Regions from separate parts of the Pannonibacter tanglangensis genome, predicted to be linked through region 4. Evidence: riboswitches for the same ligand, from Rfam matches in the RefSeq annotation. Region 4 holds a riboswitch; each other region holds the start of a gene.

The links. A riboswitch is a leader RNA that binds a small molecule or an ion and turns the genes downstream of it on or off. The one in region 4 is predicted to bind cobalamin.
Positions count from the first base shown of each region.
Region 1: it holds a riboswitch for cobalamin, as region 4 does, so the genes downstream of both, GWI72_RS06620 (aromatic ring-hydroxylating oxygenase subunit alpha) here and GWI72_RS07160 (HupE/UreJ family protein) in region 4, are expected to answer to the same signal.
Region 2: it holds a riboswitch for cobalamin, as region 4 does, so the genes downstream of both, GWI72_RS16340 (hypothetical protein) here and GWI72_RS07160 (HupE/UreJ family protein) in region 4, are expected to answer to the same signal.
Region 3: it holds a riboswitch for cobalamin, as region 4 does, so the genes downstream of both, GWI72_RS19450 (DUF1636 family protein) here and GWI72_RS07160 (HupE/UreJ family protein) in region 4, are expected to answer to the same signal.

Region 1 is NZ_JAABLQ010000001.1:1,459,546-1,466,847, reverse strand. It holds gene GWI72_RS06645 (branched-chain amino acid ABC transporter permease) at 1-299, shown strand, start outside; gene GWI72_RS06640 (ABC transporter ATP-binding protein) at 296-1,084, shown strand; gene GWI72_RS06635 (ABC transporter ATP-binding protein) at 1,071-1,772, shown strand; gene chrA (chromate efflux transporter) at 1,975-3,297, shown strand; gene GWI72_RS20145 (hybrid-cluster NAD(P)-dependent oxidoreductase) at 3,390-4,637, opposite strand; gene GWI72_RS06620 (aromatic ring-hydroxylating oxygenase subunit alpha) at 4,650-5,894, opposite strand; cobalamin riboswitch at 6,002-6,205, opposite strand; gene GWI72_RS06615 (ABC transporter ATP-binding protein) at 6,292-7,302, opposite strand, start outside.
Region 2 is NZ_JAABLQ010000002.1:351,578-358,879, forward strand. It holds gene GWI72_RS16330 (ABC transporter substrate-binding protein) at 1-78, shown strand, start outside; gene glpK (glycerol kinase GlpK) at 199-1,734, shown strand; cobalamin riboswitch at 1,797-2,017, shown strand; gene GWI72_RS16340 (hypothetical protein) at 2,136-2,684, shown strand; gene GWI72_RS16345 (Gfo/Idh/MocA family protein) at 2,759-3,877, opposite strand; gene GWI72_RS16350 (MurR/RpiR family transcriptional regulator) at 3,979-4,800, shown strand; gene GWI72_RS16355 (sugar ABC transporter substrate-binding protein) at 4,928-5,869, shown strand; gene GWI72_RS16360 (ABC transporter permease) at 5,951-7,048, shown strand; gene GWI72_RS16365 (ATP-binding cassette domain-containing protein) at 7,048-7,302, shown strand, end outside.
Region 3 is NZ_JAABLQ010000004.1:184,651-191,952, forward strand. It holds gene GWI72_RS19440 (ABC transporter substrate-binding protein) at 1-677, opposite strand, end outside; gene GWI72_RS19445 (ABC transporter ATP-binding protein) at 696-1,463, opposite strand; gene GWI72_RS19450 (DUF1636 family protein) at 1,460-1,903, opposite strand; cobalamin riboswitch at 1,939-2,170, opposite strand; gene GWI72_RS19455 (RES domain-containing protein) at 2,266-2,964, opposite strand; gene GWI72_RS19460 (MbcA/ParS/Xre antitoxin family protein) at 2,961-3,350, opposite strand; gene GWI72_RS19465 (response regulator transcription factor) at 3,427-4,377, opposite strand; gene GWI72_RS19470 (hybrid sensor histidine kinase/response regulator) at 4,370-7,302, opposite strand, start outside.
Region 4 is NZ_JAABLQ010000001.1:1,592,137-1,599,438, forward strand. It holds gene cobW (cobalamin biosynthesis protein CobW) at 1-909, opposite strand, end outside; gene cobU (bifunctional adenosylcobinamide kinase/adenosylcobinamide-phosphate guanylyltransferase) at 906-1,463, opposite strand; gene GWI72_RS07160 (HupE/UreJ family protein) at 1,482-2,123, opposite strand; cobalamin riboswitch at 2,156-2,376, opposite strand; tRNA gene GWI72_RS07165 (tRNA-Asn) at 2,890-2,965, shown strand; gene GWI72_RS07170 (tetratricopeptide repeat protein) at 3,562-5,352, shown strand; gene GWI72_RS07175 (UDP-glucose dehydrogenase family protein) at 6,010-7,302, shown strand, end outside.

The sequences.
Region 1 (7,302 bases), 130 kb from region 4:
CCGTCTACGCCTCGGTCTCCGGCTCGCTGCTGGCCATGATGAACAAGTTCGTCTCGCCCGACATTGCCGGCTTCCTGCATTCCGTCCAGCTCGTCACCATGACGGTCCTGGGCGGCGCCGGGTCCGTCTTCGGCGCGATCACGGGCGCGTCCATCCTCACGGCCCTGCCGCAGGGCCTGACGATCTTCCACGACTACGAGCACATCGTGCTCGGCCTCATCATGATGCTGGTGATGATCTTCCTGCGGGAAGGCCTCGTTCCCAGCCTGATCAAGCGCTTCAGCCGGAGGCAGGGATGAAACTTCTCGAGATCGAGGGCCTCGGCATCGACTTTGGCGGCGTCAAGGCCGTGGATGCGGTGAGCTTTGCGGTGACGCCGGGCGAGATCGTCTCCGTCATCGGCCCCAACGGCGCGGGCAAGACCACGCTGTTCAACATGATTTCCGGTGTCTACCAGCCCGCTCGCGGCAGTGTCCGTCTCGACGGGGAAACGGTGACCGGCCTGCCGCCGCAGGCGCTTGCGGCCCGGGGCCTGTCGCGCACCTTCCAGAACCTCCAGGTGTTCCAGCAGATGAGCGTGCTGGAAAACGTCATGGCCGGCTTCCATCTTGCCGAGGGCCGTCATCTCCTGGCGGATCTCTTCGCGCTGCCGTCGTCGCTCCGGCGCAACCGCGAGACCGAAGCCGCTGCCCGCCAGCTGCTGGCCCGCGTCGGACTGGATCGCGGGGCCGAGCTGACCGCGTCCCAGCTCTCCTATGGCGCGCTGAAGCGGCTGGAGATCGCCCGCGCGCTCGCCTGCAGGCCGCGTCTGTTGCTGCTCGACGAACCGGCGGCCGGCTGCAACGCGGTGGAGACCGAGGAGATCGACCATCTCATCGCCGCCGTGGCGAAGGAGGGGGTCGCCATCCTGCTCGTCGAGCATGACATGAAGCTGGTGATGAAGATCTCCGACCACATCGTCGTGCTCGACCACGGCGTCAAGATCACGGAAGGCAAGCCCGAGGCGGTGGCCCGCGATCCCCGGGTGATCGAAGCCTATCTCGGGACCCATGGCGGCAAGGAGGCGGCCAATGCTCTCGGTTGAAGGACTGCGCAGCAAGTATGGCCGCATCGAGGTCCTGCACGGCATCGACCTCGACGTGAAATCCGGCGAGATCGTCTCGGTGATCGGGGCCAACGGCGCCGGCAAGACAACGCTCCTGCGCTGCCTGTCGGGGGTGCAGCCGGCCTCCGGCGGTCAGCTCGTCTTCCGCGGCGATGACATCTCGCGCCTGCCGGCCCATCGCCGGGTCGGCCTGGGTCTGGCCCAGTCGCCGGAAGGCCGCCAAATCTTCACCAACCTGTCGGTGGAGGAGAACCTCCGGCTCGGGGCCTATCTCTTTGCCGATGACCGGGTCGAGAAGGACATGGCGGACGCCTTTGCCATGTTCCCGGTGCTGCGCGAGAAGCGCAACCTGTCTGCCGGCGGCCTGTCGGGGGGGCAGCAGCAGATGCTGGCGATCGCCCGGGCGCTGATGGCCCGGCCGACCTGCCTGCTGCTGGACGAGCCGAGCATGGGGCTTGCCCCGATCCTCGTCGACCAGATCCTCGAGGTGGTGAAGTCGCTGAGGAGCCTAGACGTCACCGTCCTCCTGGTGGAGCAGAACGCCTTTGCCGCACTCTCCATCGCCGACCGGGGCTATGTGATGGAAACCGGCCGCATCACCATGTCGGGACCGGCGGCCGAGCTGATCGCCGATCCGCGCATCCGCGAGGCCTATCTCGGCATCTGACGGTGCGGCGCGCAGGTCGTGGCGCTGGCGGTGCGGGACACCGGGCGCCACGGCCGCACGAGGGTCATGGATCTGTCATGCGGTCTGGCTTAAGGTCCGGCGCAACCAGATCCCGCCCGTCGGGCGCCGGACCGATGCGGAGCCCGTGCCCCGCGCGGACCGGTCCGCCCGGGCAGGTGCCATGCGGAACCCGACGCGACACATGAGCCAGACAGCAGCCCCGAACTTCCGCGACCTCGTTTCGACCTTCGCCCGCATCGGGATCCTGTCCTTCGGCGGGGCGGCGGGACAGATCGCGATGATGCACCGCATCGTCGTGGACGAGAAGAAATGGCTCGACGAGCCGCGCTACCTGCACGCGCTCAACTACTGCATGCTGTTGCCTGGGCCCGAGGCCCAGCAGCTTGCCACCTACATTGGCTGGCTCACCCATGGCGTGCGCGGCGGACTGGCCGCCGGCATCCTCTTCGTGCTGCCGGGCAGCCTGATCATGCTGGCCCTGTCCTTCCTCTACGTGCTGGGCACCGGCACGACCCTGGTCGACGGCATCTTCCTCGGCATCAAGGCCGCCGTGCTGGCCATCGTCATCCAGGCGCTGATCAAGATCGCGAAACGCGGCCTCAAGGGGCCCTTGCCCTATGTCCTTGCCGCAACCGCCTTCCTGCTGATCTTCGTCCTCGACTTGCCCTTCCCGCTGATCATCCTCGGGGCCGGGGTGGCAGGGGCCGTGGCCGCCAGGCTCGCCCCGCAGCTGATGGGGCAGGCCGCAGGGGCCGGCGGCACAGAGCCGGCCGCGCCGCTGCCAGACCATGCCACGCGCAAGGCCGTCCTCGCCGCGCTCGCCTGCCTGTCGCTGTGGTGGGCGCCGGTTCTGTTCGCCGGTCTGGTGCTGGGGTTCCAGCATGTGCTGGTCGACATCGGCCTGTTCTTTTCCAAGCTCGCGGTCATTACCTTCGGCGGCGCCTATGCGGTCCTCGCCTATCTCGCCCAGGCGGGTGTCGACATGGGCTGGGTGACGCCGCCCCAGATGATCGACGGTCTCGGTCTCGCCGAGACGACCCCCGGCCCGACCATTCTGGTCAACCAGTTTGTCGGCTTCCTCGCCGCCCTGCGGGAGCCCGGCAGCCTCTCGCCGCTTGTGGTGGCAAGCCTCGGCGCGGGGATGGCCACCTGGGTCACCTTCGCCCCGTCGTTCCTCTGGATCTTTGCCGGCGCGCCCTTCGTCGAGCGCTTGCGGCGCAACGCGATGCTGGCCGCCGCCCTGACCGGCATCACCGCCGCCGTCGTCGGCGTGATTGCCTATGTCGCCGTCTGGTTCGGGCTCAACGTCCTCTTCGCCTCGGCGAGCCGCACGTCCTATGGCTGGCTGCACGGCCTGCACATCGACCCCGCCAGTCTCGATGGTCCGGCGGCAGCCCTTGCCGGGCTCGCGCTGGTGCTGGTGTTCGCCGCCCGGCGCGGCATCCTTGAGACCGTTGCCCTGATGGCGCTGCTGGGGACCGGCATCCGGATGGTCATGGCCTGAGACGGGGACCCCGGTCGCGGCCTGTCCCGGATCGGGCGGCACGACGGGCCGTGGGTCTCGCGCCCCCTGCGACCAGCCGCACGCCGCCAGCCTCACACCTCGAGCGTGACGGGGCCAAGCGGCCGCGCGCAACAGGCCAGCACATAGCCGTCGCCGATTTCCTCGTCCGTGATGCCGCCATTGTGCTCCATCGCCACGTCGCCGGCCGTCTTCTTCACCTTGCAGGTGCCGCACATGCCGGCCTCGCAGGCGGCCGGGATGCGGACGGCGGCCGCGCGGGCGGCCTCCAGCAGGGTCGTGCCGGGGGCACAGGTCGTCGTGACGTCGCTGCGGCTGAACTGCAGTTGCATGCCGTCGCCGGCATACCCGGCGGGGGCGGTGCCATCCTGCGCCGGGGGGGCGGCCGTCGGCGCTGCGCCTTGCACCTGCGACGGGACGCGGCCAGCCGTGGCATCATCCGTCACCGTCTTTGCTTCGCTCGTGGCCTCGGCGCTGGTGGCCTGTGCCTGAGACTGAGTCTGGACTTTGGTCTGGGGCTGCGTCTGTGCCTTCGACGGCGCGCCGAAGCTTTCCTCGTGATAGTGGCGCATGTCGAAGCCGGCGTCTTCCAGCATCAGGCGCACGCCGGCCATGAAGGGTTCCGGACCGCAGCAGAAGATCTCCCGCTGCCGGTAGTCGCGCACCAGGAACTTCAGCCGCGCCATGTCGATGCGCCCGGTCAGGCCGTGCCAGCGGTCGGCCGCGCTCTTGCGCTCCACCATCAGCCCCAGCGTCAGGTTCGGCATCTGCCGCGCCAGCATCTCCAGCTCGTCGCGGAACAGAAGGTCGCCGGGCGTGCGGCCGCAGGTCAGGAACGCCACGTCGCTGGCCGGGGCCGTGTCGGCCATCGCGCGCAGCATCGACATCATCGGCGTGATGCCTGATCCGGCCGACAGGAACAGATAGCGCTCGGCCAGATGGTTCCAGTGGCTGAAATGCCCGGCCGGGCCGCTGGCCGTCAGCGTCATGCCCGGCACCAGCGTGTCGAACATCCAGCGCGTGCCGATGCTGCCTGCCTGTGCCTTCACCGTCACCGAGGCGGAGAAGGGCCGCGTCGGCGTGGAGGAGAGCGTATAGGTCCGCCACACCGGCCCGCCGGGCACCGGCAGCTCCAGGGTCACGAACTGGCCGGGCTTGTAGGAAAACCAGCCGCCGCCTTCGGGCCGAAACACGAAGGTCTTCACGTCGGCCGTCTCGTCGATGACGGCGATCACTTCCAGCCGCGCCGAAGAGCCCTTCCACGGTGCGGTGCTGGCGAAGGGCAGGGCGAGGCCTGCGGCAAGATCCGGCTTGACGGTCATGATCCGTGTCCCTCAGGCAACGCTGCGCAACGACTTGCCGCCTTCGGTCAGGCGCGTCTCCACCGAGCGGCAGTACCAGTCGACGAACTGCATCACGCCGCCCTCGTGCAGCTCGGAATAGGGACCCGGCTCATAGGCGGGCGACTTGATGCCGAAGGCATTCTCCTCGACGATCCGCCGGTCCTGGTCGTTGGTCTGCATCCAGACATGCGTCAGCGTGTCGAGGTCATAGTCGACGCCCTCGACCGCGTCCTTGTTGACCAGCCACTTGGTGGTCACGGCCGTCTCGGTGGCGCTGATCGGCAGCACGCGGAAGGTCACCGCATGGTCGCCGAGCACATGGTTCCAGGTGGTCGGATAATGGAACAGCAGCAGCGCGCCGATCCGCTCCTGGCTCACCTCCGCCGACAGACGCTCCTGCACCGCCGGGCGGCCGGAAATCGTGTAGCTCACCGCATCGCCGATCAGCGGCGTGCGGCAGGCGCGGAACTGGCCGCTCTCGTGCATCCGGAACCGGCTCGGCAGGCCGCCCGCTTCCAGCCGCGTCCAGTGCTCGGTCAGGTCCGGGTCCTCGTCGCCGCCGGCAACCCCGGTCACCGTCGGGGCTTCCGGGTAGGTCTTGCAGAGTTCGGGGTGGTTGCCGGCGCAGTGGTAGCACTCGCGGTTGTTCTCCCACACGAGCTTCCAGTTGCCCTTCTCGATGATCGTGCTCTCGAAGGCGACCTTGGCCTCGGTGAGGCGGTGCGGCGCGAAATAGGGCTGCATCAGCTGCGCGAAAGGCGCGAACTCGGCCGGCTTCTCCGCCAGGCAGATGAAGATGTAGCCGGCCACGCTCTCGCAGGCGACGGGTTTCAGCGAGAACTGCGACTTGTCGAAGTCCTCCGCCATCTGCCGCGCATAGAGCAGGCTGCCGTCGAGGTCATAGGTCCACTGGTGATAGGGGCAGACGAGCCTTGCGCTGGAGCCGCGATGCTCGGTGCAAACCCGGCTGCCGCGATGGCGACAGGAATTGTGGAAGGCGCGGATCTGACCGTCGCTGTCACGCAGGATCACCACCGGATAGTCGCCCACCTGCACGGTGAAGAAGCTGCCGGCCCTGGCCACCTCGCAGTCATGGCCGACGAACAGCCAGTCGCGGTACCAGATCAGATCCAGGTCGAGCCTGAAGTACTCCGGGTCGGTGTAGAAGGCCTGATCGAGAGAATAGCCTTCGCGCCGGTTCTTCACCCGCTTCAGCATGTCATTGCGAACGTCCATGGCCTCACATTCCGCTTGCCGGCGGGGGCTGGGGCAGGGACAGGAGGGCCGCGGCGGTCTCCCTCCGCCACAGCTCTGGCTGCCCCGGTCCGCCCACCGCGATCCGTTGGGTCGTGCTGGCCAGGGCTGGTTTCCGGGCTTCGAGGCGGCCTTGCGGCCCGGATGCGGCACCTTCCCGGGTTGCCCCAGTGGCTCCTCCACCGCGCTCCTGTCCTCGCCACCGTTGCGGGGGCAGCGCCGGCGTTTCACCGGCTTCCCAATTCTCCCTGCCGCGTCGCCGAAGCAGGGCACCCTGGTCCTGCCCCAATCCACCACGGGCGGGCCGTTGCGGATGATCCGAAAACGACACGCCATGCCGGTTCTGCGACGTTGCCGGCTGCGGGCAGAGGGCGGCGGCTCAGGCGGCCTCCGCCCGCACGAAATGGCCGGGCAGCACCTCGACCAGCGGCAGCTGGGCCAGCCGTTCGCCCGGACGCGTGAAGGCGAGCTTCGGGGCAACCGCCTCGCGCAGCCGGCCATCCTTGCGGTTCTCGCCCGGCTTGCCCGAGGGCACGGCGGCCAGCAGGCGGCGGGTATAGCTGTGCTGCGGCCGCGCGAGGATGTCGGCGGTCGCGCCCATCTCGACGATCTCGCCGCCATACATCACCGCGATGCGGTGGCTGACCCGCTCGACCACGGCAATGTCATGCGAAATGAAAAGAAAAGCCATGCCTTCGCGCTGCTGCAGGTCCAGCATCAGGTCCGTCACCTGCCGGGCAATCGAGACGTCGAGCGCCGACACCGCTTCATCTGCAACGATCAGTTTGGGCTGCGCCGACAGCGCCCGCGCGATGCAGAGCCGCTGGCGCTGCCCGCCGGAGAACTGGTGCGGATAGCGGGTGATGCAGTCCGCCTCCAGGCCCACCCGCGTCACCAGCTCGGCAGCCAGCTGCTTTTGGTCCGTCTCGCCGATCAGGCCGTGAATGCGTGCGGGCTCGGTCACCAGCTCATGCACCGGCAGGCGCGGGTTGAGGCTGGCAAAGGGGTCCTGGAACACCATCTGCGCCAGCCGCCGCTCCGGCCTGAGGTCGGCAAGCCGCTTGCCGGTCAGCTCCCGTTCGGCCAGTTCCACCCGGCCCTCGGCCGGCTCCACCAGCCGCAGGATGCTGCGCGCCAGCGTGGACTTGCCGCAACCGGATTCGCCCACCAGGCCCAGCGTCTCGCCCTCGTTCAGCGTCAGGCTGACAGAGCGCACGGCATGAAGCTCCCCCTGCAGGCGGCGCAGGAACCCCTTTCGGACCGGGAAGCGGGTCGAAAGGTCGCGCACGGTCAGCACGGGCGTCGTGCTTGCCGGCCGGGTCAGGCTGCCACTGCCGAGGCGCGGCGTTGCCTCCATCAGGGCGCGGGAATAGGCCGCCTGCGGCGCGCG
Region 2 (7,302 bases), on a different contig from region 4:
CCGAAGGGTCCGATCCCGAACGAAAAGGAAAAGCCGATCACCGTCTCCTATGACGAGCTGATCGCCTCCTGGAAGTAACCCACAGACCCATGGACAACCGGGGGCGGGGCCGCAAGGTCCCGCCCTCGGGCTGACCGGCTCCGGAAACGCTTCGGACCGATCGACAATTGAGCCGGCCTCACCGGCCTGCTATCGGATATGACCAATCAAGACCTGCCGCACCAGGCGCTATCGGGGGAGGCCGACGTGACGCATATTCTCGCCATCGACCAGGGAACCACGTCCAGCCGCGCGATCCTGTTCGACACGTCGCTGAAGATCGTCGCCAGCGCGCAGGAGGAGTTTCCGCAGATCTACCCGCATCCCGGCTGGGTGGAACACGATCCGGCCGACCTTTGGTCGACGACGGCGGGGTCCTGCCGCGCGGCGATCGAGCGCGCCGGCAAGAGCGGGCACGACATTGCCGCCATCGGCATCACCAACCAGCGCGAGACCACCGTCGTCTGGGACCGTCACACCGGCCAGCCTGTCTACAATGCCATCGTCTGGCAGGACCGCCGCACGGCCGATCTCTGCCGCCGCCTCAAGGACGAGGGGCACGAGCCCATGGTGGCAGCCACGACCGGCCTGCTGCTCGATCCCTATTTCTCCGGCACCAAGCTGAAGTGGGTGCTCGACACCGTGGAGGGCGCAAGGGCGCGCGCGGAGCGCGGCGACCTGCTGTTCGGAACGGTCGACAGCTTCCTGATCTGGAAGCTGACCGGCGGCGCGGTGCATGTGACCGACGCCACCAACGCCGCCCGCACGCTGCTTTACGACATCCACAAGGGCGCCTGGAGCGCGGAGATCTGCAAGCTCCTCGACATCCCGATGGACATGCTGCCGGAGGTGAAGGACTGCGCTGCCGTCTTCGGCCACACCCGTGCAGACCTGTTCGGGCGCGAGATCCCCATCCTCGGCGTTGCCGGTGACCAGCAGGCGGCGACTGTCGGCCAGGCCTGCTTCCAGCCGGGCATGATGAAGTCCACCTACGGCACCGGCTGCTTTGCGCTGCTCAACACCGGTGACACGCCGGTGACCTCCAGAAGCCGCCTGCTGACGACCATCGCCTACCAGATTGGCGGCAAGCCGACCTATGCGCTGGAAGGCTCCATCTTCATTGCCGGTGCCGTCGTGCAGTGGCTGCGCGATGGTCTCAAGATCATCCGCGAGGCGAGGGAAACGCAGGCGCTGGCCGAAACTGCGGATCCCGGCCAGTCCGTCATCCTGGTGCCGGCCTTCACCGGTCTCGGCGCGCCTTACTGGCGCCCGGACTGCCGCGGCGCGATCTATGGTCTGACCCGCAACTCCGGGCCGGGGGAATTCGCCAAGGCGGCGCTGGAGAGCGTCGGCTACCAGACCCGCGACTTGCTGGAGGCCATGCGGGTGGACTGGGCCAACGCGGCCGGCCAGTCCGTGCTGCGTGTCGACGGCGGCATGAGCGCCAACAACTGGGCGATGCAGTTCCTGTCCGACATTCTCGGCGCTCCGGTGGACCGCCCGACGGTGCTGGAGACGACGGCGCTCGGTGCCGGCTGGCTGGCCGGCATGCAGGCCGGCGTCTATCCGGACATGGCCGGCTTTGCCGAGGGCTGGGCAATCGAGCGCCGCTTCGAGCCGCGAATCGACGAGGCGACCCGTGCCCGCAAGTATGAGGCCTGGAAGACGGCGGTTGCCGCAACCATGAGCCTCTGAACCCCGGATCCGCGCCGTCGGCTACACGGCCAAAGGGCGCTCTTGCAGCCCGGGGCCGGCTCGACTAGCCTTGTGGCGATGGTTCCTTCCGGTGCCGACTGGCGGCGGAAGGATGAAAAGGGAATCCGGTGCGGACAGACGCTGTGTCTGTCCAAATCCGGGACTGCCCCCGCAACTGTAGGCGGCGAGCATACCTGTCGGAACCACTGGCCCTCGCGGCCGGGAAGGGACAGGGGCGCGAAGACCCGCAAGTCAGGAGACCTGCCATCATCCCTTGAACCAAACCGGGCGGGGTGCCCCGGCAGGAGGCAAGATGGCACGCGCAGTATCCGGACCAAGATCCGGCCGCATCCAGCTTTGCGGCCTTGCCCACCCCGCGTCCGTTCGCGGAGGGCGACACGGTGGACTGCATTTCCCTTGATCTTGATCCAGACATCGCCGGCGAGAGAACTGCCGGCGCGCCCCATCCACACGGCGGTGACGGTTTCTCCACGTTCTGCCGCAACACCGGGCGCCCCTGCATCATGGCACGGCTGCTGGCGCGGCGGCTGGCGCTGGCCGGCGACATGGCCGACGCCCTTGACCTGGCGGAAACGGCGCTCTCCGGGCGTGTGCGCAGCGGCTGTCCGCAGTCTCAGACCGGAGACATGACCTGCATGATGGCCTTCACGGTCCGCAACGGGCTGGCCTATGTGTTCGGAGGCGTGGAGGGGCGTGAGCGCGTGGACGACCTTGTCCGCCTCGCGCAGAGCGCCTATCCGCCGGTGGCCGGGCTTGCGGCCTCGCGCGGCGCAGAGCCGGAGGTCGAGGTACGATTCGGGCCGGTGCTGGTGCCTGCAACCGTGCAGGTCACTGATCTGGCCGCACTTGCCGGGCCGACCGGCGCCATGGCCACAGGGCGCAAGGGTGGACGTGCCGCGCGCCACAGGGCCCTGCGCCCAGGACCCTGACTGGCGGGCTGACCGGGGCCGCTTGATCGGCGCAGGTGAGGCAGGCCGCCGCGGATGCGGCGGCCGCCGGCGGATCAGCCCAGAACGACGCGCTGTCCGGTGCGGGCGCTTTCGGCGATGCCGTGGATCACCTTCTCGAACTCCAGCGCGGCGGCGAAATCGGGATGCGGCCGCGTGCCGGTCGTGATGGCGGTGAGGAGTTCCGCCGCCTCGATGACTTTCAGGTCGTTGAAGCCGACCTGATGGCCGGGGGCCGGACAGAAGGCACCATAAACCCCGTGCTCGGGGCCGGACAGGATAGTGCGGAAGCCCTGCTCGGCCTTCGGCCCTTCGTTCACATAAAGCTGCAGCTCGTTCATGCGCTCCTGATCGAAGACCAGCATGCCCTTCGTGCCGTGCAGCTCGAAGCCGAGACGGTTCTTGCGGCCCCAGGCGGACCGGGACGTGGACAGGGAGCCGTGAACCCCGCTGGCAAAGCGCAGGAGGGCAGTGGCCGTGTCCTCGTTCTCCACCGCGCCGCGCCCGGAGCCATCGGGCAGGGGACGGGTCGTGTGGACCGTCTGCATGTCGGCAACAAGGCTTTCGATCGGACCGCAGAGGCCCGTCAGCATCGAGACGAGATGACAGCCGAGGTCGCCAAGCGTGCCGAGGCCGGCTTCCTCCAGGCGCGCGCGCCAGGTCCAGGCCAGATCGGGATCGGCCTGATAGTCCTCGTCGACAATGCCGCGCACATGCACGAGGCGGCCGATCCGCCCGGCTTCAACCAGCTTCTGTGCGTGACGGAAGGCCGGATTGCGGATGTAGTTGTAGCCGACCATCGTGGTCTTGCCGCTGGCTGCTGCGGCTGCCGCCATCGCCTCCCCATCCGCCAGCGTCAGGCCCATCGGCTTCTCGCACCAGACGTGCTTGCCGGCAGCCAGCGCGGCCAGGGCCATTTCCTTGTGGAAGCGGTTCGGGGTCGTGATGGAGACGATGTCCACCTGCGGATCCGTGACCAGGGCCCGCCAGTCATCCGTCGACCGGGCGAAGCCGAACTGGCTGGCAAAGCCTGTCGCCTTGTCGGCCGGCGTGTCGCACAGCAGTTCCAGCCGCACCTCGGGCACGGTTCCAAGCACCGCGCGGGCGTTGCGCCAGGCCAGGGCATGGGCCTTGCCCATGAAGCCCGTGCCGATGAGGCCAATCCCCAGGGTCATTCACAATCCTCCCGATACAAAATGGAATTTTTGTTCCAATTCTGTCATCGCGGCGTTATCGTGTTTTGTCAAGCAAGAACAGAACCCTGTAAGGAATGACGATGTCCCAACGCCCGGCTCCCCGCACCGTCGAAGCCTTCCATGCGCGTCTGCTGGAAGCATCGGAAACCTTGCCCAAGCGGCTGCGCCAGTGTGCGGAGTACCTGTCCGCCAACACCGACCGCATCGCGGTCTCCACCGTGGCGGACATGGCGCAGGCTGCGGGTGTCCAGCCGTCGGCGCTGATGCGCTTCTGCAAGATCCTCGGCTTCTCCGGCTATACGGAGATGCAGCGCCTGTTCCGCGATGCCTATTCGCAAGGCTGGCCGGACTATGCGACGCGTCTCAAGAACCTGCGCGAGAGCGGGGCCGGGAGCCCTTCCGCGCTTCTGGCCGAATTCATCGACGCTGGGCGCATGTCCTTGGAAAATCTGGCAAATACGGTCGATAGCCGCAGTCTCGACAAGGCCGTCAAGCTGCTGGCCGAGGCGGAGATGGTGCATATCATCGGCCTGCGCCGGACCTTTCCCGTGGCGGCCTATCTCGCCTATGCCTTCGAGAAGATGAGCGTGCCGGCCCTGTTGCATGATGCGGTTGGAAAGCTCGACCGCCGGCACGCCCTGCGGCCAGGGGACGCGCTGATCGCCATCACATTTGCCCCCTACAGCGCCGAAACGGTCGAGCTGGCGGAGGTTGCGCGGGGGCTTGATCTGCCGGTTATTGCCATCACGGACACGGTCATGAGCCCGCTGCAAAAGCTTGATGCGACAGTCCTTTCCGTTGCGGAGGTCGACTTCGGATCGTTCCGGGCCCTCTCGGCCACCCTGTCGCTTGCCATTGCCCTTGCTGTTGCCGTTGGGGCAGGTCGTAGAATCGAGCCATAAAAAAGTTGTTGCATTGAATCAAAAAATGGAATGAATATTCCAGTGTGAACGGCGACGGCAGAGCGGCCGGATGCCGGGCGGCCCGGACGGAGGGAGCCTCCGGGTCTAACCGATTTGGGAGGAATTCATGAGAAAGACCCTGACCGCCATCGCAGCGGCGGTGTTTGCCGTCGCCGGTTTCGTTGCTCCGGCTTCTGCAGAGGGCGAGAAGTTCGTTCTCGTCAGCCATGCGCCGGACAGCGACAGCTGGTGGAACACGATCAAGAACGCGATTGCCGTTGCGGGCGAGCAGATGAAGGTGTCGGTCGAGTACCGCAACCCGCCGACCGGTGACCTGGCCGACATGGCCCGCATTGTCGAGCAGGCGGCTGCCTCCAAGCCGGACGGCATCATCGTCACCATCGCCGACTATGACGTCCTGTCGGGCCCGATCACCGAAGCCGTGGCGCGCGGCATTCCGGTCGTGACCATCAACTCCGGCACGCTGGAGCAGTCGAAGAAGCTGGGCGCGCTGATGCATGTCGGCCAGCCTGAATTTGATGCCGGCTTCGGTGCCGGCGAGCGTCTGGGTGCCGCGGGCGCCAAGAAGTTCCTTTGCGTCAATCACTACATTACCAACCCGGCCTCGGTCGAACGCTGCCAGGGCTTTGCCGCTGCGCTCGGCGTCGAGCTGGGCAACCAGATGATCGACGCGGGTCAGGACCCGGCCGAAATCCAGAACAAGGTCGCGGCCTACCTGCAGAGCAACCCGGACACCAACGCGATCCTCGCGCTCGGCCCCACCTCGGCCCATCCGACGCTGGCTGCGCTCGAGCAGTCCGGCAAGGCCGGCAACATCCTGTTCGGCACCTTCGACCTCTCGCCTGAAATCGCCGCCGGCATCAAGGCTGGCAAGATCGATTTCGCCATCGACCAGCAGCCCTTCCTGCAGGGCTACCTGCCGGTCGTGTTCCTGACCAATCTCGCCCGCTATGGCGTCATGCCCAGCAACTCGGTCAACTCCGGTCCCGGCTTCGTGACCAAGGACAACATCGAGATGGTCGAGAAGCTGGCCGGCCAGTACCGCTAAGTCTCCTCCCAGACCGCCGGCCGGGGCGGCCCGTTCGCCCCGGCCCCTTTTTCGAGCGACTTCCTGACAATCGAGGCATTCATGACGGACGAGCGCATCAAGCAGGTCTCGGCCCTGCGCCGTGCCATGATCCGGCCCGAGCTGGGTGCAACAGCCGGCACTCTCCTGGTCTTCCTGTTCTTCCTGCTGATCGCCGGCGACTCCGGCATGTTCGCACCGGAAGGCATCAAAAACTGGACCGTCGTGTCCGCGCAGTTCGCAATCATCGCCGTCGGCGCCTGCCTGCTGATGATTGCCGGGGAATTCGACCTGTCGGTCGGCTCGATGATCGGCTTCGCCGGCATTGTGATTGCCATTCTCAGCGTCCAGTGGGGACTGCCCGTCTGGGTGTCGATCCTCGCGGCCTTCGCCATCTGCCTCCTTCTCGGCTGGGTGAACGGCATGCTGGTGATCAAGACGGGCCTGCCATCCTTCATCGTGACCCTTGCCTTCCTCTACATCCTGCGCGGCCTGACCATCTGGCTGTCGGTGCTGACGACCCGCCAGACCATCATCGGCGGTGTCAAGGATGTGGCACAGAATGACTGGCTCGCCTTCCTGTTCGGCGGCGTGGTGTTCAAGGACCTGTTCGTCTGGCTCGCCGACATCGGCCTGATCGAGAAGTTTGTCGCCGGTACCCGCGCCGGTCAGCCCGTGGTCGAGGGCGTGCCGATGCTGGTCGTCTGGGCCGTGCTGCTGGTGGCCGTCGGGCATGTGCTGCTGACGCGGACCAAGTTCGGCAACTGGATCTTCGCCTCCGGTGGTGACGCCCAGGCTGCCCGCTATGTCGGCGTGCCGGTGGCCCGGGTGAAGGTGTCCATGTTCATGTTCAGCGCCTTCTGTGCCTGCGTCTTTGCCACTTGCCAGGTCATGGAGTTCGGCTCGGCCGCTGCAGACCGCGGCCTGCTCAAGGAATTCGAGGCGATCATCTGCGTGGTGATCGGTGGTGCGCTGCTGACCGGCGGCTATGGCTCGGTGATCGGGGCGGCACTTGGTGCCATCATCTTCGGCGTGGTGCAGCAGGGCCTGTTCTTCTCCGGTGCCGAAAGCTCCCTGTTCCGCGTGTTCCTCGGCACCATCCTGATCCTGGCCGTGATCCTCAACACCTACATCCGCCGCATGATCACGGGAGAACGCTGATGTCCGCCCCGCTCATCGAACTGAAGTCCATCCAGAAGCACTTCGGGCCCGTGATCGCGCTGGCCGGTGTCAGCTTCGACGTCAAGGCCGGCGAATGCCACTGCCTGCTCGGCGACAACGGTGCCGGCAAGTCCACCTTCATCAAGACCATGTCGGGCGTGCACAAGCCGTCCTCCGGCGAGATCCTGATCGACGGAAGGCCGGTCACCTTCGAGAGCCCGCGCGACGCCATGGCGGCCGGCATCGCCACCGTG
Region 3 (7,302 bases), on a different contig from region 4:
ATGATGTTCTTGCCGCCGGCAGCCTCGATCAGCGCGGTCGGCATGGCGTAGCGGCCGGCGGTGAAGGGGGTGTCCTCGCCGCTGTCATAGACGAAGACGCGCAAGGGATTGGACTTGTCGACCTTGGCGGTGGCCTCGGCCAGCTTTGCCTCGTAACCGGCGACCAATTCCTTTGCCTTGTTCTCGACGCCGAAGATGCGGCCGAGGTTGAGCAGGTCGTTGTACATGTCGGCCATGGAGATCTTCTCCTTCGGGCCGATATGGATGCAGCTTTCGGTGAGCTCGTAGACCTGGATGCCGAAGGGGGCGAGGGTCTCGGGCGTGACCTCGCCGCCGACCTTCATGCCGTAGTTCCAGCCAGCGAAATAGAAGTCGGCCTCGGCGCCGAGCAGCACTTCCTTGGTCGGGTATTTTTCCGAAAGCTCGGGCAGCTCGGTAACGCCCTTGCGCATTTCCTCATCCAGCGTCTTCCAGCCGGACACGCCGGTGTAGCCGGCCATGCGGTCGGTCAGGCCGAGCACCAGCATCATTTCGGTGAGGTTGACGTCGTTGGAAATGGCGCGCTTCGGCGCGGCCTCGAAGGTCACGTCGCGGTTGCAGCTCTTCACGGTCACCGGATAGGCCGCGGCGGCCACGGTGGAGAGCAGGAAGGCGGCAAGGGCAAGTTTCAGACGCATGTCAGTGGGTCTCTTCAGTCAGAGGTGAAAGGAGAAGCGGGGGTGTTGCCCGCTGAGATCGATCCGCGAGCGCACGGAAAAGGCGCCCGCGATGTGGGCTTCGGTGAAGACCTCGGCCGGGGCGCCTTCGGTCAGGACGCGGCCGCCGGCAAGCAGCAGCACCCGGTCGGCATATTCGGCGGCGAGCGTCAGGTCGTGCAGGGTGGTGATCACCGTGAGGCCGAGGCCCCGCAGCAGTGCCATCAGCTCGAGCTGGTGGCGGATGTCGAGGTGGTTGGTCGGCTCGTCCAGGATCAGAAGCTTGGGGGCCTGGGCCAGCGCCCGGGCCACCATCACGCGCTGGCGCTCGCCACCCGACAGGGTGCCGAAGGGCCGTTCGGCCAGAGCGTTGAGATGCAGGCGGGCGAGCGCATGGGCAATCGCATCGCGGTCGGCCGACCCGGCCGCGCTGAGACCGCGCTGATGCGGCAGACGCCCGAGCGCCACGATCTGGCGCACGGTCAGGGCAAAATCCGTCGGCTGCTCCTGCAGTACGGCAGCGATCCGGCAGGCGACATCGCGGGCGGGCAGGCTCCAGATGTCGGTGCCTTCCAGCCGGACATGCCCGCGGCGGGGACGATGGAAGCGGTAGAGCAGCCGCAGCAGCGACGACTTGCCGGCTCCGTTGGCACCGCAGATCGCCAGCACCTCGCCCTGGTTGAGCGTGAGGCTGATGTCGGCCAGAAGGTCAGGCCGGCCGCGCGGTCCCCAGCAGAGGCCTTCCGCCTCGAAAAAGGGCGCGCTCATGTGCAGGCATCGGCATCCGGGGGAAGCACCCGGCCGGAGGCGGGGATGCGCGCGAGGGCGGTGCGGGCCAGCTTGCCGGGCCGCTCCGAGGCCTTGCACCAGCCGTCGGGAAGCTCCTCGTACTGGCGGGCAAAGCGGGCAATGTCCTCGGCATCGGCGAGCTCCATGTCACCGAAGAGCCAGGTGGTCTTGTCCTGCGACTGGAGGGCGATGGCGCAGGGCCGGCCGCAGGCGGCCATGCACTCGATGCCGCCGACGCGCCAGGCGGCATCTGCGGCCATCTGTGCCGCAAGCTCTGCCAGAAGCGCCTTGCCGGGACGCTCTTCACTGCCGCGCGGGCGGCAGGTCACGCAGACCACCAGCTCGTGCGTCTGCTGTGCGGGATGCCGGTCATCTCCGGCCATAGGGGATTGGGCCTTGATCGGCCGTTGAATGGTCACCGTGTTGCTCCTTCCGGGACACCCCGCCCGGTGGCTGTTGTGGATCGGTGATGGCAGGTCTCCTGACTTGCGGGTCGTCGCCTTGCCCTGCCTTCCCATCCCGTGCCGGTCGTACGGCACTTGGGACAGTGGCTGTCTGGGGTCGGCTCTCCGCCTACAGTTGCGGGGGCAGTCACGGACTTGGCGCCTGTTGGCTACACCGTACCGTGTTCCCTTTTCACCCGGCGAAGCGCTTGTTCGCCGGGAACCATCACGGTGAATGATCAGGGCAGGGGCGTGTGTTGTCAAGGCAATGCCACCGGGTTTGGACAAGACCACCCGGTGTGTACATGTAATGTAATTACGTTACAAGCGCGGACTGCCTAGCCGGCGTCCATCTCGACGGAGAAGTGCGGCGTGCCCGACCAGCGCAATGTCCAGCTGGCGCCCGGCCGCACGTTCTGGATGATGCCGGGATCGAAGGCGACGAAGCAGCGGCCGCCCGGCTGGCGCACGGACGGGTAGAGCAGGCCGCGATGTCCCTGACGGCGCAGAGTGGCCGCCAGCGCCTGGCCAGCCGGATAGCCGGCCGCGGGTTCCGCCGCCAGCGCCGGGTGCTCGGGCGTGTCCGTCAGGTCCGGGAAGTCGCCGATGAAGTCGGCGAGGAGTTCCACATAGGCGGCTTCCGCGTGGAAATGGCCGATGTAGGAGAGTTCCCGCGTGCGGTGAAACCCCACCTCGGCGGCAGAGGTCAGTGGATCATAGGCACAGTACCACGCGCCGCGGTCGCCGGCGTTGAAGCGGTTGCCGGTCGGCCGCGTGTAGACAAACGCGGCGTTGATGTGGGTCTCGCCATAGAGGGCGAGATCGGCCTTGCGGCGGAGGAACGCCAGCTCCCGCCTGTCGATGCCGGGGCTGCCCTCCCGCTCGGCCTTCAGCCGCGCATTGGTCAGGCCTTCCAGCTCGGCCAGGATTTCCGCTTCCCGGTCGCTGTCGACAAGACCGCGCAGCACGGGCGGCTTGTGGTGTGTTTTCGAGATCAGCCGGATCAGGGCGCGGTCGGCGATCGCGGTGAGCTTCACGCGCCACCTCGGAGGGCATCGAGATAGGTCCGCACGCTGAGGATCTTCGGCAGGCCGCCGTCGATCATCGCGTCGACCGGGCGCTGGCCGTCAAATTCCGGCCCGGTGTTGGGCAGCCTGATCCAGCGGTCGGCAAGATCCGGACTGAAGTAGAGTTGCAGCGACTTGTAGATGCCGATGAGGGCGCTGAGGCGCAACAGCTGATCGCGGGTCAGCTCGCCCCGGAAGTTCGCGGACTTGGCGCGTTTCCAGGAGGAGTCCGACATGTCGCACAGACCTGCGGCCTCGCGAACCGTCAACGACCAGGCGTCGGCAATGCGGCTGTAGGCCTTGAGGCCGACGGCCTGAAGGTCGTCGACGGGCCGGGGCTTGAGAGCAGCTTCCATGCGGTCACCGTGCCAGTGAGCGTCGATACGCTCAAGATGGATCATATGGACCAGAATACAAGGTCAAATGATCCGGCTAGAGGTCCCTAAGCACCTCGCTGGCCCGGACGGCGGCGGAGGCGCGGTTCTCGACACCGAGTTTGACGTAGATCTGCTCGAGGTGCTTGTTCACCGTGCGCGGGCTGAGGCCGAGAATGTCGCCGATGTCCTTGTTGGACTTGCCGCGCGAGATCCAGGTCAGGACATCCGCCTCGCGCGGCGTGAGACCGAAGCGCTGGCGCAGGGCGTCCGTCTGGCCGGGGTGGCTGGCGCTGGTCAGGCGGAACAGGTGCTCGTCGGCGCTGATCGAGCCGATGGGGGCGAATTCATACTGGCCGGCGGGCCCGAGATCGAGCACCAGCGGGTCGGGCCGTCCCGTCGCCTGTCGGCTTGCGGCGGCGATCCAGCCGGCCAGCGCGGTTCGGATACGGTCCAGCGCGGTTTCGCCTGCAGCAACCGTGCCTCGGTCCAGGGCTTCGAGAACCTGGCTGGTCTGCGGTGTGGACCACTTGATGTTGCCGTCCGCGCTGACGGCGATCAGGTGCCGGCCTGCGGCATCGAGCGCGATGCGCGCGCTCTGGACCTGGCGCGCATTGGCAAGGTGCACCCGGATGCGGGCCTGCAGCTCGTCGAGATTGATCGGCTTGGTGAGAAAGTCGACGCCGCCGCTTTCCAGCGCATGCACCACATGCTCGGTCTCGCTGAGGCCGGTCATGAAGATCACCGGCACATGCTCCAGCCCGCGCCGGGCCTTGAGCAGACGGCAGGTCTCGAAGCCGTCGGGTGCGGGCATCACCGCGTCCATCAGAACCATGTCCGGCGTGATGCGGTCGCAGATGGCCAGCGCGGCGGTGCCGGAGGTGGCGACCAGCACGGTGACGCCGGAGGTCTCCAGAGCCTTTGTCAGGAAGCCGAGGGTCTCGGGGGAATCGTCCACCACGAGGACGATGTCGCGCGAGGCAGCGGGGGATCCGGCGGCGTCAGTCATGGGGGGCTGTGTCCTCGAGGATCTTGCGATAGCCGGCAAAGTCGAACTGTTCGATGCTTGTGCGAAGACGGGCGATGAGAGCGGCATCCGCGCCCGCGCTGTCCAGCTCGCTGAGCTTGGCCTCGATGCCATGGACATAGCCGATGTCGCCGAGGCTGATCAGGTCGCGGATGTGCCGTGATGACAGGGAGGCGGCTGCAACCGGTGCAGCGTCGTTCTCGCCGACCACGGCCGGGGATGGCGCCACAGGGGCCGGGACCAAGGAGGGGGCATCGCCGGCCCGGGTCCAGCTCAGGCCCAGCAGGCGGCCGATCCGGTCCAGGAGCTGGGCGAGATCGACGGGTTTCGACAGGGCGTCGTCATGCGCCGGTTCGCCGGCCGGGCGCAGGGCCGTGTCGCCGATGTTGGCCGAGAGCATGACGATGGGTGCGGTGAGGCCGCGCTGGCGCAAGAGGCTTGCCACCTGCCAGCCGTTCATGCCGGGCATGGAAATGTCGACCAGCAGCAGGTCCGGCCTGGTGCGGAAGGCGCTGTCGATGCCCTGCGGCCCGTCGGCGGCCAGTTCCACGTCAAAGCCGAGCGGGGCGAGGATTTCGACCATCAGCGCCCGGTGATCGGCATTGTCGTCGATGACGAGGATCCGGCGGCGCGGGCCGGTGTAGCCGGCGACGGGGCGTTCGGGCGAGACCAGCGGCTGCTGGTCGGCAAGGGCGGCCAGCATCAGCCGCACCTCGAAGGTGCTGCCCTCACCGGGACGGCTCGTCACGGCCAGCGACCCGCCGAGGGTCTGCGCCATCAGCTTGGTGATCGTCAGCCCCAGCCCCAGACCGGGCGTGCGGGCGACGCTTTCGCCGCTGCCGCGCCCGAAGGGCTCGAAGATGCGGGTCATGTCCTCCTCGCCGATGCCGGTGCCGGTGTCGGAAATGCGGAAGGTGGCGACCTGCGACCGGTAGCCGACCTCCAGCGTGATGGTGCCGGAGCTGGTGAATTTCACCGCATTCGACAACAGGTTGACGAGGATCTGGCGCAGGCGCTTTTCATCGGTGCGCACCAGCGTCGGCAGGTTGGGTGCCTTGCGGAACGCGAAGGCAAGGCCGGCCGCCTGGGTCTGCAGCCGCACCATGGCGACGATCTGGTCGAGGAACTCGTGGATGTTGACCGTGGCCATGTCCACCTGCAGCCGGCCGGCCTCGATGCGGGATATGTCCAGCAAGCCGTCGATCAGGCCGGAGAGGTGCTCGGCGCTGCGGCGGATGACGCGGATCGAGGCCTTGCGTTCGCGCGGGATGGCCTCGTCCCGTTCCAGCACCTGGGCATAGCCCAGCACCGCGTTGAGCGGCGTGCGCAGCTCGTGGCTGAGGCCGATGACATAGCGGCTCTTGGCGAGGTTGGCGGCCTCGGCCGCTTCCTTCGCCTTCTGCAGGGCGGCGTCGGTCTTGCGGTGCGCCTCGATCTCCTTCAGCAGCAGCGAGTTCTGGCGCAGGGATTCCTCCTCCGCCACGTTGCGGGTGTCATGCGCCAGCACCAGGAACCAGATGCCCACCCCGGCCGAGATCGCAAAGACGACGAAGATCAGCGCCACCGTCCGGCCGACCACATCGGCGCCCGGCGGCAGGCTGGTGGCGGCCTGGTGGGTGATCACGGTCAGGATCAGGGCAATGCCGGAGATGACCGGTATGGCGGTCATCAGATAGCGGCCAAGCCGGGTGGAAAGATGGGCCAGGATCCAGGACGGCAGCGTGGCCTCGGCGACGCTGCGCGCCTGATACTTCAGCCGGGCCTTGGGCTTGCAGCTGTCATGACAGCGCGCATCCAGCGAACAGCACAGCGAGCAGATCGGCACCTGATAGGCCGGGCAATAGGCCATGTCTTCGGGCTCGAACGGGTTTTCGCAGATCGAGCAGGTGATGGCCGTCTTCGTTTGCCAGTGCCGGCGCGGCTTGCGCGCGAGATAGTACTTGCCGCCCGTTGCCCAGGCGATGGCCGGCGCCAGCACGAAGGCGAGCGCCAGCGCGATGAAGGTGGCGAGTGCGGCCGCCGTCGGGCCGAAGGCGCCGTAGTGGGCGAGCAGGGCGACGATGGCAGCAACGCCCATGGCGCCGGTGCCGACCGGGTTGATGTCGTAGAGATGCGCCCGCTTGAACTCGATGCCGGGGGGCGACAGTCCGAGCGGCTTGTTCACGAACAGGTCCGCCGAGATCGCCGACAGCCAGGCCATGGCGATGATCGAGAACACGCCGAGCGTTTCCTCCAGCAGGCCGTAGATGCCGAGTTCCATCAGGAGGAGCGCGATGCCGACATTGAAGACCAGCCAGACCACGCGGCCCGGATGGGAATGGGTGAGGCGGGAGAAGAAATTCGACCAGGCCAGCGACCCGGCATAGGCATTCATCACGTTGATCTTGAGCTGCGCCACCACGACGAAGGCGGCCATCAGCAGCACGGCAGCCTGCTCGGACGGCAGCATGTAGCCGAAGGCGACCGCATACATGCGCGATGGCTCGTCCGCTTCCGCCACCGGGACGCCGGCGGAGAGGACGAGCACGGCCAGGAATGACCCGGCGATCAGCTTCGGCAGGCCGATGATGACCCAGCCGGGGCCGGCCAGAAACAGGGCAAGGCGGCGCAGGCGGCCGGGCTTCTCGCCGGGCGGCAAGAAGCGCAGGAAGTCGACCTGCTCGCCGATCTGGGCCATCAGCGCCAGGATCACCGCCGAGGCGGCGCCGAACTGCATCAGATCGACGGGGTTGGAATGCGGCGGTCGCGGTGTTCCGGTGGCCGGGTCGATCCCGGCAAAGCCGAGCCACGTGCCGACCGCATCCCAGTCGGCTGCCGCGATGAAGAGAAAGGGCAGGATGTTCAGCACCACCCAGAAGGACTGGGTGAGGATCTGGAATCGGCTGATGAGCGTGATGCCATGGGTGA
Region 4 (7,302 bases):
GGCCCGGGCGACAGCCTGCTCCAGATCCTTCAGGCTGGCGAAGGCCGCGACCGGCAGGACATGGCTCTCGAAGTCATCGTGATGATGGTCGTGATCGTCGTCATCGTGATCGTGATCGTGATCATCATCGTGGTCATGGTCATGGTCATCATCATGGTCGTGATGGTGGTGATGATGCGCCCGGCGCGCGGCCAGATCGTCCTCGGCTGCGGCCGAACGGCCGAGCAGCACGTCGACCGGCAGGTTGCCCTTCTCGGCATGGATGATCTCGACGCCGGACCGGACATCCTCGGTGATGTGCTCGCGGATATGGGCAAGCTGGTCAGCATCCACCAGATCGGCCTTGTTGAGCACGACGAGATCGGCGCAGGCGAGCTGGTCGTGGAACAGCTCCTCGACCGGATTGTCGTGGTCGAGCGAGGCATCGGCGGCCCGCTGCGCCTCCAGCGCCTCCTCGTCGAGCGCGATGCGGCCTTCCGCCAGAGCGGCGGCGTCCAGCACGGTGATGACCCCGTCCACCGTCACGCGGGTCTTGACGCTCGGCCAGGAGAAGGCGCGCACCAGCGGCTGCGGCAGCGCAAGGCCCGAGGTCTCGATGACGATGTGATCGGGCGGCGTCTCGCGCGCCAGCAGCATTTCCATGGTCGGCAGGAAATCGTCAGCCACGGTGCAGCAGATGCAGCCATTGGTCAGCTCGACCACATCGTCGGCGCTGCAGGACGGGTCGACGCAGCCGTCCAGCAGCGAGCCGTCGAAGCCCATGTCGCCGAACTCGTTGACGATGAGCGCGATGCGGCGGCCGCCGGCATTGAGCAGCAGGTTGCGGATCAGCGTCGTCTTGCCGGCGCCGAGGAAGCCGGTGACGATGGTGGCGGGGATCTTGCCGCCCTGAGAAAGCACGGTGGTCATAACTGGATATCCGGACAGGAACTGGGTTTGAGAAGGAGCGGCAGCCCGCTGGCGACCAGCACGACGCGGTCGCAGACCCGGGCAAGCTCCTGATTGAGACGGCCCTGCGCGTCGCGGAAGGCGCGCGCCATGGCATTGTCAGGCACGATGCCGAGCCCCACCTCGTTGGTCACGAAGATCACCGGACCGGCGAGACCGGGAACGACAGCGGCAAGGTTTGCGGTTTCACCGGCAAGGTCCCGGTCGGCCAGCATCAGGTTGGTGAGCCACAGCGTCAGGCAGTCGACGAGCACGACCCTGTCGGGGCCGCAGTGCCGCGCGAGCGTGCCGACCAGATCGAGCTGTTCCTCGACCGTCGTCCAGCGTCCGTCGCGCCGGGCCTTGTGCTGACCGATGCGCTCGGCCATCTCCTGGTCCCAGGCGGCGGAAGTGGCGACATAGACAGGCTCACGGCCGGCGCCAAGCGCCAGCCGTTCTGCAAAGCTGCTCTTGCCGGACCGGGCCCCGCCCGTGACCAGCACGGCGCGGGCAACCAGGTGCTCGGGCCTTGCCAAGGGGCTTGCCACCGGGCGTCAGCCGAAGAGCTGGGCGCCGATGGCGCTGAAGCCGACGCCGACGATGCCGGCACCGACCATCCGGGCCGTCAGCGAGGCCGGAACGGCCGCAGCCTTCGGATTGGTCAGCATCATCGCAAGGCTGGCGACGGCAAACTGGATGACGGCAAAGCCGATGAAATAGGCATAAAGCGGTGCCGGTTCGGCGCCAATGATCGATTCGCCGTAGGCATAGCCGTGGAACAGCCCGGCGATGGCGAACAGCACCGCCCATGCCCCGGCCGGCAGCTCGGTCTCGCTGACGATGAGACCACCGGCAATGATCACCGACAGGGCGATGACGACTTCGGCCAGCGGCAGGTCAATGGCCGCCATGTGCACCAGAACGCCCGCGATGGTGGCAAGGACAAAGGCCGCCGGCAGGACGAGGCTGCGGCCAACAAGGCCCGCGGCCAGACCGACAGCGATGATGAAGGCAAGATGGTCGAACCCGATCACCGGGTGGCCGAGGCCGGACAGCAGGCCCTGCACGAAGGTCTGAGGCATCTGGCCGTCCATCATGTGATGGGCAGCGGCGGTGCCGGTGCCGGCAAGCAGCGCCGGGACGACCAGCAAAAGCGGAGTGGCGCCCGAACGCAGGGCGCGGGAAATCATGATCATGTCTGTGCTCCAGTCCGTCCACCCGACGGCAGGGGGTTGCAATGCATCAGGCCGGTCTCCTGGCTTGCGGGTCGTCGCCCTTGCCACGCCTTCCCGGACTTGCGTCCAGTGGCCGTGTGCGGCAGGGCTCGCCGCTGACAGTTGCGGGGGCAGCTCAGGACTTGGAGCCTCGGGATGAGTCGCTCCGCACCATGATTCCCGTTTCATCCCCCTGGGCTTTGCCCGTCGGGGAACCTGACCCGTCTGTTCTAGACCCCAATGCCCCTGCCCTGCAAGGACGCCCTTTGGCCGGAGGCCGGCGGGCGGGCTGCGTTACAGGACCGCTTGTGCCGCCGTTGGCGCTCTTGGCCTTCGCTGGACGATTGCGGGCGTCGGCAGGCCTTCATCTCGGCCTGTGTCTTGGCCTGTGTCTTGGCCTGTGTCTGGGCCTTTGTCTGGGCCTCTGCCTGGGCCAGCATCTGGGCCTGCGTCGGGGCCGCCGCTGGCACCGTCCTTGCCCCGTCTTCAAGAGCACGCCATCGGGGACCGATGCCCGAGTCTTGCGCCGGTTTCTGGCCGTGCCGGGTGGGCGGGGACGCCGGGCGCGCCGCAGTGCGAGGCGCAACCATCTGTTTTTTCGCAGAAATCCCGGGCTTTTCCACCTGTGGAAAAGTTTCTTCAAGAAAGGGCTTGGCAAAGGGCCAGAGCCTTTGTTATACGCTCGCCACCGACAGCGACCCACCCGGTCGCTCGCCACGGGGCCCGTTCCGGCGCCCCCTTCTGGTGATCCGCGATAGCTCAGTTGGTAGAGCGTTCGACTGTTAATCGAATGGTCGCAGGTTCGAGTCCTGCTCGCGGAGCCAACCTCTTCCCAGAAATATCGTTATCCGGCTGTGCCTCCCGCACGGTCGAAGCCGATGCTTGTCTTTCGGCCGGCTCACGCAACTGGCCAACCTTCTTGCGACACTTGGCCAGGCCTCGCTGGCACGTGGCCATCTGTCCGGATCAGGATCCCCACTCGGTCGTGTCCGGTCAAGGGCCTGCCGGTCGCGCCCCCCCCATCGCAAGACCATACTCGGGCCAGCCTCAGGGCAGCAGGCATCCCCCAAGGCCTGCCCTTGGGGCAGCAGGCTGCGCCGGCCATACGGTCTCCCCGTCCCCCCGCAGACAGAGGGCAGCTCACGGCCCCGGCCACGAGCGAGCGGTCGACTGAAACACCTGTCGCCGGCAGCGGGCCTGCAAGTCCTTGCCACAGACTTGCCGCAAAATGGCCAGATCGACATCCCAAGTTTTTCCGTAATTCAGGCGTTTCACTGTCCGACATCGTCAACCGATCAAATTTCGGGCACTTGCCCGATTAAGGGTTGACCCCCCGGGTCAGGGACTTATCCTGCCAGTCATCCTTTGATGAGCTGCGTTTTTTTCGCAATCCGCTTCCCTTCCCTCACGGAGTTTCCTCATGTCCTTGCAACGACTGGCCATTTCCTTTGCCATCTCTGCACCTCTGCTGATGGGGACGGCCCTGCCGACCCTCGCCCAGACCACGCAGACCGCCGAACCGCCCCAGGGCTCGCAGACCTCCCCCGCCCCCCAGAAGCCGGCCAGCGTCAGCGAGCTGCGCAAGGTGCTGCAGGATGGTGGCTCGCAGGAGGCCATCACCTCCGCCCTGCAGCAGCTCCAGGCCCGGGCCGACCAGGGGGACAGGAACGCGCTGCATGTCCTTGGTGATTACCTTTCCCGAAACGCCTCTTCTGGCGAGGACCGGGAGAAGGCCATCGACCTCCTGACCAAGGCCGGTCAGGCTGGCAACAGCTGGAGCTATGTTCGTCTCGGCGACGTCTTCAGCCAGGGGGCAGGCGTCGAGAGGGACGCCGCCCGAGCCTTCGGCTATTACTCGGCTGCAGCCGACGGCGGAAACAAGGTCGCGCAGCTGGCTGTCGCCCGCGCCCTGATTGCCGGCGACGGTGTCGCGACCGATGTAGAGCGCGGCCTCGCGCTGCTGACCGGGCTGGCGGAGGAAGGCGATCGCAACGCCCTGCTGGCGCTTGGTGATCTCTATTCTCGTGGCACGACCGTGCCTCTCGATGGCGCGAGGGCCGTCGATTACCTCACGCGCGCCGCAGAGGCGGGCAATACGGCGGCCCATACCCGCCTAGGCGAAATCTATCGCGACGGAATCGGTGTGCCGGTCGACCCGGCCCGCTCGCTTGCAGCCTTCCAGGCAGCCCAGGCCTCCGGTGCAGCAACCGCAGACCTTCGCCTTGCGGAGGCCGCCCTTTGGGGTGTCGGCGAGACGCAGGATGTGGAAAAGGGCGTGCGCCTGCTCCGCGAGCAGGCCTCCGCCGGCAACATCGGCGCCATGCTTCTCCTGTCGGAGGTGCTGCTGCGCGGGGAACTGGTCGCGGCGAATGTGGCCGACGGCATGAAACTGCTTGAGGACGCCGCCGCAAAGGGCAACGTCACGGCAACACTCCGCCTTGCCGAGGCCTATCGGACGGGAGCGTACGTCAAGCGGGATACCGCGAAGGCTCTCCAGCTGTCCGAAAGCGCCGCTGCCGCCGGCAATCCGGCTGCCTTGCTGGATCTGGCTCGCGGGCACATGGATGGCGAGTTCGGACGCCTGTCGAACCGCGCGAAGGCAGCCGCCTACCTCAAGCAGGCCGAAGAGATGAACGTTCCGGCCGCAACCGTTCTGGCAGCCGACTGGATGCTGCGCGGACAGGGAATGCGGATGGATGTTGCCGGGGCCCTCGCCAAGCTTGAAAAGGCTGCGACCGCTGGCAACGCAGATGCGGCCAGACGCCTGATCACCCTGTACAGAAGCGGTTCCGGCAAGATGCTGAAGCCCAATCCGGTCAAGGCGCGGGCGGCCTTGTCGGCCTATGCCCCGCTGCTCGGTGCCACGTTCGTGACACGAGAGGAGCTGTTCATCAGCGCCGTGGCTGCTGCCTCGCGGGCCGAGTTCGCGGCCCTTGCCGAGGCTTTCAAGGCGGCGCCGCAGCAGACCCGGGTCAGCCTTCTGACCACCCTTCGCTGGTCGAATGCCAATGCCTTCGTCTATCTGGTGCAGGACGAGCTGCAGACCCGCGGACTGTACAAGGGGCCGCTCAACGGCCTCCTGACCCGGGACACGATCCGCGCGATCGGCACGCTGTGCGATGCCGGCCCCTCGGGCGAGCGCTGCCGCCAGGGTCCCCTCACCGGCGACGCCGCCCGGCTCATCGCCGTCCGGGTTGCCGCTGGCGCCTGACCGAGACGAAATCGGGACCTGATCCCGGATCTGACGGCGCCCTGATCCTGTCGGGTCAGGGCCCTGCGGAACGCCAGGGCGGTACCCGGCGCGCCCGTCTCGTCTGCACAAGGACCCAACGTTGGGGCCGGTCTTGTCCGATCCGACAAGACCGGCCCCTTGTGCTTCCAGAGCGCCCCTAGTGGATGCGCCGCCCTCACGATGGAGGCGCCACCCGTGCTGCGTCCATACTGGCACCAGGCGCAACCTCAGGCTTCACTCGCGACTTCAAGTCCCTCCCTGGGAAATTGCCCGATGTCTCCGGCTGCAGCCTGGCGAGGCCACGATGCATTGCCCCCCGCCACGCGAAGGCAAGGGACGTTGCCCTAGCCAGTCAGTCCACCCGCCTGCCACTCATTTAACCTTGATGAAGCATTAAGCTGACACAGCATTGCCTTGACGGCAGCGGCGAATTGAATCCGACATCAAACTCGGGTAACACCATCGTGAGGGCGAGAGGCGACGATCATTCCATGCGCAAGTCTCCCAGGGCCTGGCGCCATGCCCCCCGAGCGCCCCTGCGTGACCCTCCCGTCACGTGCGGGACGTTTGCCCAGGCCAGAGCCGCCGCACGGGCTTTGACATTATTGGTAGTGTTCGAACAGTCAGGATTTTGACATGAAGATTGCGATGATCGGCTCCGGTTATGTGGGCCTCGTTTCCGGCGCGTGCCTGGCCGATTTCGGTCATGAGGTGACCTGCGTCGACAAGGCCGTCGACAAGATCGAGGCGCTGAAGCGCGGCGAGATCCCGATCTTCGAGCCGGGCCTCGACCAGCTGGTCGCCACCAACGTCAAGGCCGGGCGCCTTTCCTTCACCACCGATCTTGCCGGCCCCGTGGGCGAGGCCGATGTGGTGTTCATCGCCGTCGGCACGCCGTCGCGGCGCGGCGATGGTCACGCCGATCTTTCCTATGTCTATGGCTGCGCCCGCGAGATCGCGGCGGCCGTGAAAGGCTTCACCGTCGTCGTCACCAAGTCGACCGTTCCGGTCGGCACCGGCGACGAGGTCGAGCGCATCATCCGCGACACCAATCCGGCTGCCGATGTGGTCGTCGTCTCCAACCCGGAATTCCTGCGCGAGGGTGCCGCCATTGGCGACTTCAAGCGTCCGGACCGCATCGTCATCGGCATCGAGGACGAGCGCGCCCGCGAGCCGATGACCGAGGTTTACCGCCCGCTCTATCTCAACCAGGCCCCCCTGCTCTTCACCGCAAGGCGCACGTCAGAGCTGATCAAGTATGCCGGCAACGCCTTCCTCGCCATGAAGATCACCTTCATCAACGAGATGGCGGACCTGTGCGAGCGCGTCGGCGCCGATGTGCAGGACGTGGCGCGCGGCATCGGCCTTGACGGCCGCATCGGCTCGAAGTTCCTGCATGCCGGCCCCGGCTATGGCGGCTCCTGTTTCCCGAAGGACACGCTGGCCCTTGTCAAGACGGCGCAGGACCATGACAGCCCGGTGCGCCTGATCGAGACGACGGTGGCCATCAACGACCAGCGCAAGCGCGCGATGGCGCGCAAGGTGGTGACGGCCGTCGGCGGTGACGTGCGCGGCAAGACGATCGCCATCCTTGGCCTCACCTTCAAGCCGAACACCGACGACATGCGCGAGGCCCCCTCGCTGTCGATCATCCAGGCGCTGCAGGATGCCGGCGCCACCATCCGCGGCTACGACCCGGAGGGCATGGAGGCGGCGAAAGGCCTGCTCGACAACGTGACCTACACGAAGGATGCCTATGACTGCGCCACCGGCGCGGACGCCCTCGTCATCGTCACCGAATGGGACGCCTTCCGCGCCCTCGACTTCCCGCGCCTCAAGACCGTGATGACCGCCCCGGTCGTGGTCGACCTGCGCAACGTCTACAAGGCCGCCGATGTGACCCGGCACGGGTTTGCCTATGCGAGCGTG